DNA from 3 places in the Ectobacillus polymachus genome. Region 1 is predicted to be linked to each of the others. Evidence: riboswitches for the same ligand, from Rfam matches in the RefSeq annotation. Region 1 holds a riboswitch; each other region holds the start of a gene.

Evidence for each region. Region 1 has a riboswitch for cobalamin ahead of ACM5BR_RS15030 ((2Fe-2S) ferredoxin domain-containing protein). Riboswitches for the same ligand answer to the same signal wherever they lie in the genome.
Region 2: linked by a shared signal. The riboswitch ahead of ACM5BR_RS17160 (anaerobic ribonucleoside triphosphate reductase) and the one ahead of ACM5BR_RS15030 ((2Fe-2S) ferredoxin domain-containing protein) in region 1 are both predicted to bind cobalamin.
Region 3: linked by a shared signal. The riboswitch ahead of cbiQ (cobalt ECF transporter T component CbiQ) and the one ahead of ACM5BR_RS15030 ((2Fe-2S) ferredoxin domain-containing protein) in region 1 are both predicted to bind cobalamin.

What each region holds. Positions count from the first base shown of each region.
Region 1 covers NZ_JBLREB010000003.1:207,681-213,352, forward strand. The annotation lists gene ACM5BR_RS15020 (uracil-DNA glycosylase family protein) at 1-282, shown strand, start outside; gene bluB (5,6-dimethylbenzimidazole synthase) at 459-1,139, shown strand; cobalamin riboswitch at 1,206-1,384, shown strand; cobalamin riboswitch at 1,529-1,718, shown strand; gene ACM5BR_RS15030 ((2Fe-2S) ferredoxin domain-containing protein) at 1,826-2,203, shown strand; gene cobJ (precorrin-3B C(17)-methyltransferase) at 2,248-3,825, shown strand; gene ACM5BR_RS15040 (sirohydrochlorin chelatase) at 3,846-4,760, shown strand; gene cobK (precorrin-6A reductase) at 4,757-5,521, shown strand; gene ACM5BR_RS15050 (precorrin-8X methylmutase) at 5,543-5,672, shown strand, end outside.
Region 2 covers NZ_JBLREB010000006.1:41,090-46,761, reverse strand. The annotation lists gene ACM5BR_RS17160 (anaerobic ribonucleoside triphosphate reductase) at 1-1,544, opposite strand, end outside; cobalamin riboswitch at 1,905-2,086, opposite strand; gene ACM5BR_RS17155 (oxalate decarboxylase family bicupin) at 2,216-3,382, opposite strand; gene ACM5BR_RS17150 (BH0509 family protein) at 3,811-3,957, shown strand; gene ACM5BR_RS17145 (class A sortase) at 4,193-4,825, opposite strand; gene ACM5BR_RS17140 (helix-turn-helix domain-containing protein) at 4,907-5,672, opposite strand, start outside.
Region 3 covers NZ_JBLREB010000001.1:1,087-6,758, reverse strand. The annotation lists gene ACM5BR_RS00040 (DUF4386 domain-containing protein) at 1-337, shown strand, start outside; gene ACM5BR_RS00035 (energy-coupling factor ABC transporter substrate-binding protein) at 641-964, opposite strand; gene ACM5BR_RS00030 (energy-coupling factor ABC transporter permease) at 964-1,635, opposite strand; gene ACM5BR_RS00025 (energy-coupling factor ABC transporter ATP-binding protein) at 1,755-2,606, opposite strand; gene cbiQ (cobalt ECF transporter T component CbiQ) at 2,619-3,512, opposite strand; cobalamin riboswitch at 3,659-3,841, opposite strand; gene ACM5BR_RS00015 (DHA2 family efflux MFS transporter permease subunit) at 4,016-5,672, opposite strand, start outside.

The DNA of each region.
Region 1 (5,672 bases):
TTTCATTACTACGATTTAGCAGGGTGGATTGCAAGACTATTTACAAAGGGATTCATCAAGGAAATGACAATGCTAAATCCAAGCTGTATTGTACCACTTGGAGAAAGAGTAGAAGAAACACTCCTCGAAATGAAACAGGATGGCCGCCTTCCTCAAGATATAACCATCACAGAGCGCCTTCCTCATCCTTATTGGTGCTCTAAGCCGCAAAATTTGGAAAGGGGACGACAAAAATATATTGATGTCATTGAACAGTTCATAGAAGAAGGAGTGGTGAAATAGTATAGAACAGCTTGAGACGGATTTAGGGCTCAAGCTGTTTTGTTTTTGATCTTTTGCAGGAAAAATAGAGTCTTGCGAATGTGCTCGAAAAAAAACTCATTCTTGAAAAAGGATTGCACGTTAAAAACATGTAATCTAATATAATGTGATGTAATGCCATGAAAGAGGTGATGTTGATGATAAAGGATTCAATCGAAAGAGATGCAGTGTACAATGTGATTTATAGAAGGAGAGATGTTCGCAGTTTTCTTCCTAATCCGATTCCAGAGGATGTAATAGAGAGGATTTTACAAGCAGCACATCATGCACCTTCGGTAGGATTTATGCAGCCTTGGAATTTTATCTTAGTTACGTCCCCGCAGATAAAGGATCAATTAGCTTGGGCAGCTGAGAAGGAAAGGAAAGCGCTTTCTATTCACTATGAAGAAGAACGGGCGGCTAAGTTTTTATCCTTAAAAGTAGAGGGAATTCAACAAGCGCCGCTGACGATTTGTGTCACATGTGATCCAACGAGAGGCGGCTCTCATGTGCTAGGGAGAAATTCCATTCCAGAAACAGATGTTTTATCAACGGCATGTGCGATTCAAAATATGTGGTTAGCTTCATGTGCAGAAGGATTGGCTTTGGGCTGGGTTAGCTTTTATAAGAAAAATGATGTACGCGATATTTTGCATATTCCGCCTCATATTGATCCGGTTGCCTTGCTTTCCATTGGGTACACAGATGACTATCCTACGGCTCCTATTTTAGAGACGGCCAATTGGGAAAAACGCCGTTCCCTTGAAAATTTAATTTTTCATGAAACGTGGGGGAATGGTATCGAATTAGAAGCAGCTGCAAAAAATGTTGAAAAGTAAAACAAATTACGATATCATGAACACTATAAGTAAGAAATAGTTTTATAATTCTATATTTTCTATATTTTTCTAGCAATAAATTAAGATGCCGCAAAAGGCTTAATAGGGAATCCGTATAAGAAACGGAACTGCCCCCGCAACTGTATGTGTAGACGAAATAGGTGAACCACTGTAAAGGAATACGGGAAGGACCTAAAGTAGAGAGAAACACGAGTCAGGAGACCTATCTTAATTTCGTAAGTTTCAAATTCTTCGGGGATTGAGAAGGTGAAGTGTCAGCAGCAAAAGGTCTATATACCTTTTTCCTTTTTATGCTTTCGTTTCCCACTTAAGGTCCCCTTGAGTGGCTTTTTTGTTTTGAAGGAAAAAATGAAGAGATGAATAATAAAATAGAATGATAGAAATAAGGTACATAGCTAGGTATAAGCTGTGTTTAAAAGGGAAGATGGTGAAAATCCATCACGGTACCCGCCACTGTAATGGGGAGTTTCATTGTATATGTCACTGAGCCGATGCTTGGGAAGACATAATGAAATGACGAACCTAAGTCAGGAGACCTGCCTTGTTTTGCATGCTTTCTGGAACCTACGGGATATGGGTGAAAGTGCTGACTGAATGCTCATGTATTTATTCGCACCCCTATCTGTAGATAGGGGTGTTTTTTATACACAGAAAGGGAGTGCAAGATGACGACTTGGAACTTAACAGGAACAAAGCATCACGTATTAATTTGTAATGGAAGCAGTTGTATGAGAAAGGGAGGAGAGGAAGTAACACAAGCAATTCGTGAGGAGATCACGAATGTACAGGCTGACGCAAGTATACATACGACAAGAACGAGGTGCAATGGAAGATGCAAGGATGCTCCTATTGTCATCGCGTACCCGCAAGGAACGTGGTACAAGGAAGTAAATAAAGAGAGTGCTTGCAGTATTGTCCATCATTTAATAAAGGGCACTACGAAAGAGGAAGCAGTCCTCTACCACTATGAAGATGGTGGTTTTGCAGCACCTGCCCATTCCACGAGTGAGGATGGGATAGTAAAGGTGCCTAACTTGAAATAGACAACATTTGGCATTTCGATATATGGGAAAGGTGGCGCATAAAAGTGACAGGAAAAGTAGCAATTATCGGATTTGGCCCGGGTAGCTTTGACCATATTACGCACCGGGCAAAGGAAGCCATAGAAGAATGTGACATGATCATAGGATACAAAACCTATGTCGACTTGATTGAAGGATTAGTAAAAGGACAAACCATCATTAGCACAGGTATGACTGAAGAAGTAAGCAGAGCGCAGGAAGCCGTAAAACAGGCAGAACAAGGTAAAAACGTCGGAGTCATTTCCAGCGGAGATGCTGGTGTATACGGGATGGCTGGGCTTATTTATGAAGTGCTGCTGAATAAAGACTGGCACAAGGAAACGGGAGTAGAGGTAGAAATTATTCCAGGGATCTCCGCTATTAACTCCTGTGCTTCTTTATTAGGAGCTCCTATTATGCATGATGCGTGCACGATCAGTCTAAGTGATCATTTAACGCCGTGGAGTTTAATTGAGAAACGAATTGATGCAGCAGCCGGGGCTGATTTTGTCATTGCTTTTTATAATCCAAAAAGCGGTAGAAGAACGAGACAAATTGAAGAGGCGCAAAGAATTTTATTGCAATATCGTTCTCCTAATACCCCGGTTGGATTAGTGAAAAGTGCTTACCGAGATCGGCAGCATGTAGTTATTACGAATCTTGCAGATATGCTGAATCACGATATTGGGATGCTGACCACTGTTATCGTCGGAAATTCATCGACGTTCGTTTACGATGATTTGATGATAACGCCGCGCGGCTATCAACGAAAATATACGCTAGATAAGACGGAGCAACGACTTGCACCGCATCAGCGCTTACAGAAGGAAGCAGAGCCATGGTCACTTGATCAGGGTACATCTAAGCCTTCAGCAAGAGAACTGGCTGAAGAGGCATTACAGGCTATTACGGGAAAAACAGAGGATAGTGCTACTAGAATGCAGCAGCCAATCTCATCCATATTCGAGCTTGCCGTAAGTCCTGGTGTTGCCAATAAGAAATTTACAGCTGAGCAGATGCTGACGCTTGCTAATCTTATATCAGACAAAGGAACGATGGAATATACACCGGATCATGCGATCAAGCTTGCGATTCCAACTGATAATCCGGATACCATAATCGATACTTTGCAGGAGGCGGGTTTTTTACTTTCCCCTATAGGTGATGTGTTGACGGTAAAAGCATGTGATTTTTGCGATAGCGAGAAAACAGATGGCATTCCTTATGCAGAGGAGATTCAGCAAAAATTAGGAGGTCTTGAACTGCCTAAAGAGCTGAAGATTGGGTTTAACGGTTGTGGTATGGCGTGCTACGGTGCAGTAAAAGAAGATATTGGCATTGTATACCGCAAAGGAGCATTCGATTTATTTTTAGGTGCAAAAACAGCGGGACGGAATGCACATTCAGGTCAAATCGTTGCAGAAGGAATTCCGCCTGACAAAATTGTCGGTATCGTTGAAGCAATCGTCCAGGAATATAAGGAAAAAGGATATCCAAACGAACGCTTTTACAAATTCTTTAAGCGCGTCAAGAATGTACAAGGCTTCGAGTACCAGGATATAACGCCGAATTTGAAAATAGAAGAACCAGTATGCGGAGAGTAGCAAAATAAGGGGGAAGACGCGTGAAAGCGATTTTATTTGTAGGGCATGGGAGTAAAGATCCAGAAGGAAACAGTCAAGTACTGCAGTTTATCGAAAATATGAAGCCAGAATGGGATCCATCTCTTTTATTAGAAGCATGTTTTTTAGAGTTTGAAAAACCGACAGTCAGTCAAGGAATTGATAACTGTGTAACAAAAGGTGCGAATGAAGTCATCGTCATTCCAATCATGCTTTTGCCAGCTGGACATTCGAAAATACATATACCAGCGGCTATTGATGAGGCAAAACAAAAGTATCCGCATGTAACATTTACATATGGCAAACCAATCGGTGTCCATGAACAAATTTTCGAGATTTTGAAAACGAGATTAGAAGAAATCGGTGAGAATCCAGCTGAGCCATCAATGGATACTGGTATTCTCCTGTTAGGACGCGGCGGAAGCGATCCTGATGCAAACAGCGATTTATACAAGATTGCAAGATTACTATGGGAGAAAACAAACTATAAACTAGTAGAACCTGCCTTCATGGGTGTAACGGATCCACTTGTAGAGGAAGGGGTGGAACGCCTTATTAAGCTTGGGGCAAAGAAAGTCATTATTCTTCCTTACTTTTTATTCACCGGCATTTTAATAAAACGTTTGGAAGGGATGATTTCCAAGTTTCAATTGCAGCACGCTGACATTTCGTTTGAATTGGCAGACTACTTTGGCTATCATCCGAAATTACAGACGATTATACAAGAGCGTGTGGAGGAAACATTGCAAGGTGATGTGCAAATGAATTGTGATGTATGTCAGTATCGTCTTGATGCGATGGAGCATATTGACCATCATCATCACGACCATGATCACGGACATGACCATGACCATCATCACGACCACGACCATGATCATGATCATCACGATCATGAAAAGGCAGGCGGATTGCGATGATTTTCATGCTAGCGGGCACAAGTGATGCACGTGCATTGGCGTTAGAAATCAAGAAGGCTGGTTATTCTCTTCTTACAACCGTTGTTACAGAAAATGCGGCATCTGAAATGAGGCAGGTAGGAATCGATGTTAGGACAGGTAGAATGACGGATCAGGAAATGGCTGATTTCATTCAGGAAACAGGGGTACAAGTTATCGTGGATGCCAGCCATCCGTTTGCAGAAGAGGCTTCTAAAAATGCCATTCGTGCTGGCCAGCAAGCACAAATTCCGTATATTCGCTATGAACGTGAATCCCAAGAATTTGCGTACGAGAACATGACAGTCGTGAGCAGCTATGAAGAAGCAGCCGAAGCAGCAGCGAAGAAAAAAGGGGTTGTCATGTTAACGACTGGCAGCAAAACCTTGCAAATCTTTACAGAAAGATTAGTAGCACTCCCGGATATTCGTCTCATTGCCCGGATGCTGCCGCGTACAGACAATATGGAAAAGTGTGAAAAACTGGGATTACCGCAAAAAAATATCGTGGCGATTCAAGGACCATTTACAAAGGAGCTGGATAAAGCTCTTTATAACCAATATGGCGTCACCACGATGATTACAAAGGAAAGTGGAAAAGTTGGATCGGTTGATGAGAAGGTAGAGGCGGCCAAAGAACTTGGTATCGACATTATTCTCATTGAACGGCCGAAAATGGAATATGGACGTATGTATTCGCAGTTTTCCGATGTAATAAAAGCATTAGAAGAAGTTTACGGTTAAATAGAAAAGGAGATGGAGAGTATGGATTTTCGAACTGAATTTAAACCTATTACGGTGCAACCTGAACAAATTGAAGGAAAAAGCTTTGAAATGATCACAGAGGAACTTGGACCTCATTCCTTTACAGAGGAACAATATCCAATTGTGCAGC
Region 2 (5,672 bases), on a different contig from region 1:
CCGCCTTGCCATAAATATTTCAACAGCGTTGGAAATTGTTTTGCTAAAGCCTGTTTTTGGAAATCATAACGTACTTTTAATTGCTCTCCAACTGTCTCGACCATGTACTCAAGTTTTGTATAGAATCGATTCCATTTTTCTTCTTCAGGAAGTTGTTCTTTTTTTACTTCTTCCATTGTTTCTAAAGCGATGCGCACTAAGTTAATCGAAGTAAAGGATGCATTTCCCCGGCCGATGGATGTTTTTTCCCCATGAAGATTTTCAAAGACACGAGTACGGCAGCCCATTGTCGCAGTTTCATAGAGATAACGTTTCGGGTCTTCTGAATTCCACTTATTATGTTGGTTAAATGGCGCATCTAAATTAATAAAATTAGGGAAGAAACGTTTCGCTGTCACGCGACAGGCCAATTGAAATAAATCATAATTTGGATCTCCTTCTTTTAAGTTCACACCATCTTTTATTTTAAAAATTTGAATTGGGAAAATCGCTGTTTGTCCATTACCAACACCACGTTCAGTTGATCGCAGCAATTGTTCCATCACACAACGTCCTTCCGGTGATGTATCTGTCCCATAATTAATGGATGAAAATACGACTTGATTGCCTCCGCGCGAATGAATGCTGTTCATATTATGGATAAACCCTTCCATCGCTTGATAAACCGCATTCACAGTTCGGTTTAACGCATGTTGGAGAACCCTTTCTTGTCCTGTTAACCCTTCTAAACTTGTTTCTTTATAAACGGCTATTGGAAGTTTCTTTAATTCATCAAAATCACTTCCTGTAAATTCACAAGCCTTCTTTAATTCTTTTTCATAAGTTACTTTAACGAAAGGAGCCATATAAAAATCAAAAGCTGGGATAGCTTGCCCTCCATGCATTTCATTTTGTGCAGTTTCAAGGGAAATACAAGCCATCACTGTGGCTCCATGAATACTGTTAGGACGACGTAAGGAAGCATGGTTCACTTCTAATCCATGTTCAAGCATTTGATCAAGCGGGTGTTGAACACAAGTTAAGCTCCGCGTAGGATAATAGTCAAGGTCATGGATATGAATGGCTCCGGTACGATGTAAAAAGCGATGCTCTGGTTTCAACAATTCTGAGAAAGTATAAGCTTTTGTCGTTTCACTCGCAAATTTCATCATCATCCCAGAAGGTGTTTCAGCACTCATATTGGCATTTTCTTTTGTAATATCATTAGATTCAGCTCTAATAATGGATGCAATCGTTTCAAATGATTTTCCATTTCTTGCTTTTGTTCGTTCTTCACGATATAAAATATAAGCTTTTGCTACATCTGTTCGCTCACTCTTCATAAGTTCGATTTCAACTAAATCTTGAATTTCCTCTACAGAAATTATGTCTACTTGAATTTGTTCCAAAACTTTATTACATATACTTTGAGCGAGAGTGGGGGTTACTCCCAGTTTTGTAGCTTGTTCCGCCTTTTCAATAGCTTGAATGATTTTATCTGCACAAAATGGCACAATACACTTATCTCGTTTTATTACTTCTTGATGTTTATTTATTGTTTTCATATACATCCCATTCTTTCATAAAAAAATACGATTAGTCTCTAATGTGGTATTATATATACATTTTAAAATCAATTTCATCATAATTACCGAACATAATTTGAATGTTATTCGATATTTAGATGTAGACCAAGTAGAGTATTACTTTTCCTTTTTAAAAGTTTAGACATGATCATTCGCCTTTTCAAAATATTAATTACATCTTCTTGGCGTAATTTTCGTCCAGATTTCTCACCAAATAGGGAGGGGTATCTACTGAACAAAATTAAAAAAGCTATCTCTTCAAAAGAGATAGCTTTAAATGGAAACGTTAGAAACTTGAAAAATGGTTACGTCTCCATTTCTCAATCCCCGAAGAAATGATTGATCGGTTTTATAAAGGCAGGTCTCCTGGCTTGCTTCATCCTCCGACCTCCTTCCCATGTTTTACATAACATAGTGGACTTAGGTCTTCGTCAGCTTTACAGTTGCGGGGACAGCGTTGGTTTTTCACCGAACTTCCCTATTAAACCACATATAGTGGTACCTAATTAAAACGAACACAATATATAGTTTTCTAATACAAAAATAAGTGTACCACAATTACTGAATAGAAGTAAATGTGAAAAATTAAAATTAGTTATATTCTATTAACTAAATCAATGTCTCAAGTGTTGCATCTTTTGTTCTATCATCTATTTAACGACAGGCCATTTTTCCTTGCGCAGTGCGTTCATCAATTCTGGCCCTACATGCAAGTGTTCCTCTACTAGCTCTTTTGGAGTTAGCGCCATCCATTGGTTCAATGACACGTCGGCAAAGCGATTACTCTTGAACATCTCCAGAAACCATAGGCTTTGATTGCCTGTGTTTTGGATATAATGTCCCATGGCGAACGGTACATATCCTACATCGCCGGCCCGGTAATTAAAAGTTCTGGCAGTGCCATTCGCTGCAAATACCGTCATGCGTCCAGATCCTGAGAGGTAATATTGCCACTCATCGTTATTCGGATGCCAATGCATTTCTCTCATTCCGCCTGGCTTGATTTCCACTAACGCCGCCGCAATTGTAGACGAAATGGGGAAGTTGGTGGAATCAACGATACGTACCGTCCCGCCCGGAGTTACGATCGGATCTTGTGCAAGAAGCCGATGTGTGAAGCTTTTTGGCACAGTACCGTAAGGATCCGAAATCTCCTGACTTTCCAGTGAGCCGGGCAACTTTGCTTGGAAAATGTAGCGCTGTTTTGTAGGGATATGAGCAAAGGCGCTTTCCGTTACACCGAAATTCGCAGCCAACACATCCTTTGGTGTATGGGCGAACCAATCAGTAATAGAGAAGGTATCGAAATCGGAGAAGTTGCCATCGTCGAACACGAGCAGAAATTCGCAACCTTCCTCTCGTCCTTGAATCGAGTGTGGAATTCCGGCTGGAAAGTACCACAAATCCCCTGCTGCGACATCGGCTATAAAATTCCGCCCGTCCTGGTCGACCGAGGTGATTCGTGCCCGCCCTAAAATCATGTAGGCCCATTCAGCTTGCTTATGCCAATGTAACTCCCGTACACCGCCCGGCGTCAGACGCATGTTCACCCCCGCAAGCGTGGTTGCGATCGGTAGTTCTCTTATCGTTACTTGCCGTGACCAACCACCGTGATTTAACTGCATATTGGTATCGGAAAAAGAGAACTTTAAATTAGGAATCGTTCCGGCGTCGGTGACCGGGGGAACGAACATATCGGGGTTTTCAATATCTCGCATGATGTCACGAGGACCAAAATCGGTCGCGCCAGCGCCATCATCTCTGATAGGGTGCGGTATATTTCCATACACAGTTTTTTTCGAAGGTCGTGATTCCACAAAATATGCTCCTTTCTCATTACAATGCACTGCAATACCTGTATGATTGCTTGTACCAAATATATGATATAAACATGTTTGGTATGCAGATGTACAGAATAATGGGGGAGGAGAGAGAAGCGAGGGTAAAGTATTTACATATTGGTTTGGTTACAAAGCACATTTAGCAGTTGGAACGAGTAGTCCATACATTCTGAAATCCTAGCATTCTACCGGAAGCTTACATGATGGAAAAGCCACAATTCCTTTATTAAAATCGCTTTTTTAAACCTACAATTGTTGATGGTTTAGGAAAAACAGTTTTAAAGATCCTCCTAAAAAATATTTTGAGTTTTTTGAAAATTTTGTGTTGCGTATCGCTCGTTCTGTTATATAATAGAAATAACTAAAATATATCTGTGTTAATACAATAAAGGGAGGAATTAATAATGGCTAGAACAGAACGTAAAAACATGATCGAATTTATTGCAATGAATAAAGGGTTACACAAAGATACGTTAATATTTATGACGGATGCTGAGATTGAACATATTTATAACGTAACTTACTTTCATCTTCAAGAAATTGCTGAATAATTAAATACAAATACTAAGTAAAAAAGTTGCACCGTCTTACCCCTTTAATTGTCTAAGGGGTGTTTTTATGTTCAAAAGAAAAAGAACATCTGAAATTGAAAAAAGGATTAAACAAGGTCGAGGTTCAGGGTAAAGTGCGTCATCAAAATTCACAAGAATAATAGAATATGTAAAAGGGTAACGAAAAGGATTGTGCCCTGTACAAATACAGAATTCAATCCTCAACTTTTGGGGCTCACTGTATTTTTTTTACATATACTAAATCACCAGATACTACCCATCGCTTTGAATTATCAAGTACAGATAAACATGTAATAAGTGTTACTTCATCTTTGCCGTGATTTTCCACAACGTCCCATGTACTAGGTGAAACTTCTGTTATTTGTTGTACTGCATATTCGTATTCATTTTCATTATCATATAAATATATTTTGTCATTCGTTTTTAATTCCGAAATATCGCTAAATAACACACCTTTTTTGGACATATTATGTCCTGCTAATGCGTAATTTCCTTTTCCCATCTGTTGTTTCTCTCTAATTGTTGTTGCACCTGATAATAAATGATTTTCTGTCGAAGAATTTAGAATCGGTAGTCCCAAACCAATGCTTGGAATGGATAAACGCCCGATGACCGCTTTCTCATCTAATGAAGCATTGGATACATCTGCTAAATCTGGTCGTTTTATGTTGGAAGCATCAGTAAATGTGGTTTCTTGCTTGTTGTACTTCATTTTCATGATAGTTTCTAAGTTTTTTTCTTGCGTTTTCTTAGCTTTATAAGCGTCATAAAAAGGTTTTGCAATGAAAATACAACCAACCGTAAATAGCAGGATTATCAATATATTATAAATTCTCTTCTTGTTCATATCTCTATTCCTCGCTCTAATTTTTGAAAGAAGCACTTCGTGTAACCTGTAGTAGTAAGACACACGAATAGGAGTTTCACTTTATATTACAGTGTATGTTTGGCGATATTGCCTTGGGGTAGTGTTAGTAACTTTTTTGAAAATCTTTGTAAAATAACTTTGATCATTAAAAGTGAGCCAAGTACAAATATCGGATAGAGGATATTTAGTTAAAGTTAATAGTTTTTTAGCTTCTTCTATTCGTTCTCGTTGAATATATTCACTTAAAGGGATACCTACTTCTTTTTTAAATAACTGGGATAAATAAGAGGGATTTATATTCGTAACGCTAGCGAGATCTTGAAGTGATATCTCATGGTAAATGTTTTTGGAAATATGATTTAGGCAAGCAGTGATAGTGCTTGAGTATTTATGTACACTATATTCTTTGACGCGATCCGCAAAAGTACATAAAGCATTTTCTAATAATCTATTTATAGCGTGCAAGTCATTTAACTCTTCAAGGGTCTGTATATATAAATCACTAAGTGAAAAAGCAATTTCTGACGGTAGATTACCATCTATAGCGTATCTAGTAGCTAGGGCAATGGCAATAATTCCATAGTTTTTTTGGTTTCTTAGCTGATCCGTTGTTGATAAAATTCCAGCAGTTTCTAGTGGAAATGCATATGCATATTCTATTAATTTTTCTTTGTTTCCTTCTTTAATAGTGTTTAAAAATTGTTTCTCAATTGATATGTCGTAATGGACGGGATTGCTTTGATGGCGTGTTGAAATATATAAATCTAGATTTATAATGTCATATGATTTTTCTTCTAGTAATTTATTTTTTTTCCAAACAGTGCTT
Region 3 (5,672 bases), on a different contig from region 1:
AGGTACAGTATTAAAAGCAATACATGATTGGACATTTTTACTTGGTCCCAATTTTATGCTGGGCATCAATACAATGATGTACAGTTATATATTTTATAAATCCAAGCTCGTACCCAGGTTTATACCCATCTTAGGTATGACAGGTTCAGCACTCGTTTTTCTTGCAGCCTTATTAGAAATGTTTGGTGTCATTACTCAACTTTCTGTTTGGGGAGCCATTTTAAGTCTGCCCATAGCAGCTAACGAAATGATTTTAGCAATATGGCTTATCATTAAAGGATTCAATACATCTGCACTCGCTTCCATGTGTTCAATCAAGAAAACGATCGAGAGTTGATGGCAACCACCATTTAAAACACCTGATAAAATCAAAAAGGCGGGGATTCACCGCTTTTTTTAGTTTTTTGGTTATTTGAAAAATACAAGATAAACCCCGAAACCAGAAACCAACACCCCAATATTTGTTCTTAAAAATCAAAAAAAGCTAACTACCTACTCGATAGTTAACTTCTTTAAATCTCCCCTTACCCCCTGTTCGGCCGATTGCCTGGAGGAAGGAAAATGGATAATACAAGTGCTACTCCTGCTAAAACGGGCGGCCTGTAACAAAAATCATCTATAACTTATATAGCAAAAGTATTTAACTTTCTTTCGTTTTTTGAAGTTTTTCTTGCTTCGTTCTTTCTACAAATCTTCCCATGAAGAAAGCTAGTATACCGACTCCAATTCCTGTCTGTACACAGAATAGTAAACTCTCTATCTCGCCTGGTAATTCCCCACCAATCCAAGTTTCCATAACAGGTGTAAACCAAGGCTTATAATTGGTACCTGTAATCTCAGCAACAACTTTGCTTCCTGCATCATCGGAACCACCAAATTCAGCACCCTTTAAAGTAAATAATGGTATGATAGCAATCAAGGCTGCAAGAACTAATAAAATAATAACTTTTTTCTTCTTTGACATTATTTTTCACCTCTATATAGAAATCCAATACCTTTCATTTCTGATTTTGCATAGGTTTCAAGGGTCATAATGATAACAACGGTCAGAATACCTTCGATTATAGCGAGCGGAACCTGTGTCGGTGCAAATACTGCAAGGAACTTTGTCGCAGATGCTAAGACACCCCCATTTGCAGACGGATATGCCAGTGCAAGCTGAAAACTGGTTACGCAATATGTAAAAAGGTCCCCGATTGAAGCTGCAAGAAAAATACTTACATTCTTACTTACTTTCAGTCTCTTGCATAATATATAAATCCCATAAGAAAGTAGAGGCCCTGCAATGGCCATAGAAAAAGTATTTGCACCAAGAGTAGTCAGTCCGCCATGTGCAAGCAGAACTGCTTGGAATAAAAGTACGATAATACCCAATATACTCACCGGTACAGGTCCGAATAAAATTGCGGCAAGTCCGGTACCCGTCATATGTGAACAACTTCCTGTTACGGATGGAATCTTTAAAGATGATAGTACGAAAATAAATGCGCCTGCCATAGCAAGCATAGTAATAGATTTACGATTCTTATCCAATGTTCTCTTTATTGATAAGTATCCAGCCACTAAAAATGGTATACAGAGAACTCCCCAAGCAATACAGAACTTTGGTGGAAGATATCCTTCCATGATGTGCATTGCATTTGTCACTGGGGTTATTGCAAAGACTAATGCAAAAACTGTAACAAAAGTGATAATTTTCTTTTCTTTCTGATTCAATTTCTTTTTCCCCTTTTCCCTTTTAAATTTATATTTATCTAAACTAAACCCCTAGAAGTAAACTGTTCCTCAAGCATTTCCTTGAATTCATGAACGCTTTTGGGATAATACTTTATATCCTCCAGCAGATTTTTATGTACAAATAACTCATAAATTTCAAACAAGGTTGGCTGTTTTAAATTTGCCTGTTTTAGGATTTCCGTATCCTGAAAAATTTCAAGCGGTCTTCCATCTGCAATAATTTTTCCCTTACAAAATACAAGAACTCTCTCAGCCCATCTGTATGCGAAATCCACATCATGGGTTGAAATCATCATTGTCTTGCCCTCTGAGCTAAGCTTTGCTAAAACTTCTTCTAACATCTGTGCATTTAAAGGATCAAGTGCTGCTGTTGGTTCATCAAAGATAATGATTTCAGATTTCATAGCAATGATATCCGCAATAGTAACACGCTTTTTTTCACCGCCACTCAAATAGTGAGGCGGACGATCCTTAAAATCCGATATGTTCATATATGCCAGTGCTTCCTCAACACGTCTTATCACTTCCTCTTTGGGAAGCTTTAAATTCATAGGGCCAAACCCAACTTCTGCCCTGACCGAAGATGCTATAATTTGATTATCTGCATCTTGAAATACAATACCTATATTTTTTCGAAGCTCGTTTACATTTTTTTTATTTATAATTGTACCCCGATAAATAACGTTTCCCGCCTCCGGTGTATAGACACCGTTTATATTCAAGAAAAATGTGGACTTTCCTGACCCATTGGTACCCAGTACAGCTATTTTCTCACCTTCATATATATCCACACTTACACCGTTCAGCGCAGGATTTCCATTTCCATAGACGTAATACAGATCTTCGATTTTTAATATTGGATCTTCCATAATAGCCCCTTTCTATCTTGTAAAGCCCCAGAGCAGAATTAAAAATAATACGAATGCTACTGCTGTGGCAATCTGTTTTGTCTCAACCTTTTTATCTTCCTCCAAAAAAATAAGCTCTCCATCGAAACATCTGGCCTCCATGGCATCATAATATGCATTAGCCCTTTTCAAAGAAATTATCAGCATATTGCTAGCAATATTTCCAAAGGTAAAATAGGAAGTTTTCATATCACAGTACCCTTGACGAGACTCTGCAGAATTTTTCATTTTAATAAAGACATCCATTAAGATGAAAATATAACGGTAAATCATATTCATCAGTTCTATAATAATCTTTGGTATATGTGCTTTGTGAAGCACATATATAATCTCTGATGATGGAGTTGACAGTGCCATCATCTGCAAGGCACTGATAGCTGCAAACACTTTCAAGATTAAAAAAACCGCTTCCATAAGCTTTGCCTGAGAAGTATACATATAATAGAAACCAAGATATAAGTTATACTGTCCCATAGGCTGCCTTGAAAAATCAATGGCAATGGTAAAAGTGGCTAGAAGGATAAAACCTATTTGAATCAGGAGTATTGGCATATATTTATGTATGGGAAGCTCGCCTTTTATAATTGTTATATAGGCCATTGCAAGGATGACTGCCACAGATACATATGGGTTGTTCAATACAATACACAAAATCAGTGTCAGCACAGAAAGAGATACTTTAAAAGTAGGATTCCAGTGTCTGATTTTAGACATATAAGCATAATAATCAATTGAAAACCCTTCGCCGTGGTTGTGTCCCATTCTATGGCGATGGCGATGTTCCCCATCCCTACACTTCTTATTTTTCAATATAAGATAAATTATGGAAGTTAAAATCACAATACATAACATAATAATTATTCCCATGTTGCACCTCCCTTCAATTTTTATCCCATGCAAATAAAAAATCCTTTTAACTGAAGTGTTAAAAGGATTTCATGATAAAATATGCCTATTCTATGAAATAAGCAAATTAATCTTCATTATAATGCCTTCCCTATCACTCGTAGAGGTTACAGAGCAAAATATAGGCAGGTCTTCTGACTCAAGAATCATTATTTAAGTACGCCTTCCCTGTATGCAAGTGGCATATTGTACTTAAATTCATCTAATACAGCTACGGGATAGTTCAGGAATGTCACCTGATTCCCTTTTAATTAATCAAAACTGATTAAACCTATATCCTATTATTAAATTTTATTGTTCTTGTCACGAACGCTTCTATTTATAAAATATAACATGATTACTATAATTATAGAACAACATTTGATTAATTATTCAGAATTAAATGTTTCTATTAAAAAGTGGATAAAAGCAAAAAAGAAGCTAACTACCTAAAAGATAGCTAACTTCTTCGTAAGTTTCTCCCCTTATCCCCTGTTCGGCTTATTGCCTGGGGGAAGGAAAATGGATAATACAAGTGCTACTCCTGCTAAAATTGCAGCGATTAAAAATGCGTCATTAATACCGTTTACCGAGGAAACCTTCATAACTTGACCGTATAGTGCCGCCGTGCCGAGTGACGAGCCCGTTTGCGGTGATACATTTGCTACGGCTGCAATGCTCTGACCCATCTGCGTAATATTCTGGTTCATAATTGGATTCGTCGATGTAATCGCACTTGCATAGTCTGCCGCATGGAACGTTGTTTGTCTCGTCATGAATGTAACAAGGATCGCTGTCCCAATCGAACCAGCTATTGAGCGAAGTGTATTTTGCGATGCTGTCCCATGTGAAATCTGCTTCAATGGTAATGCGTTCATTCCTGCTGTCATAATTGGCATCGAGATAAACGCCATCCCGAAGGAGCGCATGATGTAAATTCCGACAATCGTAGCATAAGGGGTATCCAGCGTAAGCTTAGATAGCTCATACGTACCGAATGTCATCAAAATTAATCCAAAAATCGCAAGTGGACGAATACCATAGCGATCAAATAGCTTTCCAGCAAATGGTCCCATTAGTCCCATAATTAATGATCCTGGCAACAGTAGCAATCCGGAATCAAGCGGTGAAAAGCCGCGAATGTTCTGTAGGTATACAGGCAACAGAATCATACCGCCATACAGTGCCATCGTAATAATGAAATTGATGATAATCGTAAAGGAGAAAGCTGGAATCTTGAAAATGGTTAAATCCAAGAGCTTTGTTTCTGCCTTGAGCTCCCACCAAACGAAGACAATAAGACCAATCACTCCAATTGCGAGCATGGCATCGACTTCTGTGCTGTCCCATCCTTTATTTCCTGCTTCACTTAATGCGTATAACAGACTGCCAAAGCCAATGGTAGAAAAAATAACTCCGGTTACGTCTAATTTCGGTTTAGACAGTGGCTGTACGAGCTTAAACCAACGTATGGCCATCAAAAAGATGACAGCTCCTATGGCAAACATTGCATAAAACATGATCTTCCACGTGTAGTTTTGAATAAGCCAGCCAGCAATCGTTGGTCCAACGGCTGGTCCTAGAATCAATGCTACACCAAGAAGCCCCATCGCCGCGCCGCGTTTTTCTGGCGGAAAGAGCGTCATAAATATATTCATTCCTGTTGGCATGAGAATACCTGCTCCAACTGCTTGCACAAGCCGACCTGTTAACATCATTGGAAAATTACCAGAGATAGCACAAATAATAGAGCCGACTGTGAAAAACCCTATAGCGATTAGAAAAAGTCTTCGATACGTAAAGGTTTGAATCAAATAAGCACTAATTGGTACTAAGATTCCGTTTACCAGCATAAAACCGGTGGATAACCACTGTATAGTAGATGTTGATACATTGAACTCATTCATTAAATCTGGTAACGCTACGTTAATAACGGTTTGATTAAGAATGGAAAAAAACATACCTAAGATTAGTACGAGTAATACCAATCTGATATTAAGCGCAGGGTCTGCTGCCAGCTTCGGAGCAGCTTTCTTTGGCGCTGGAATCTCTTCTGCTCCTTCTTGCTTGTTTTCTTCCACTGCTTGTGTTAACTCTTTGGCTTCTTTTTTCTCTTCTACCAAAGTGTCCTTCTGCTTTGGC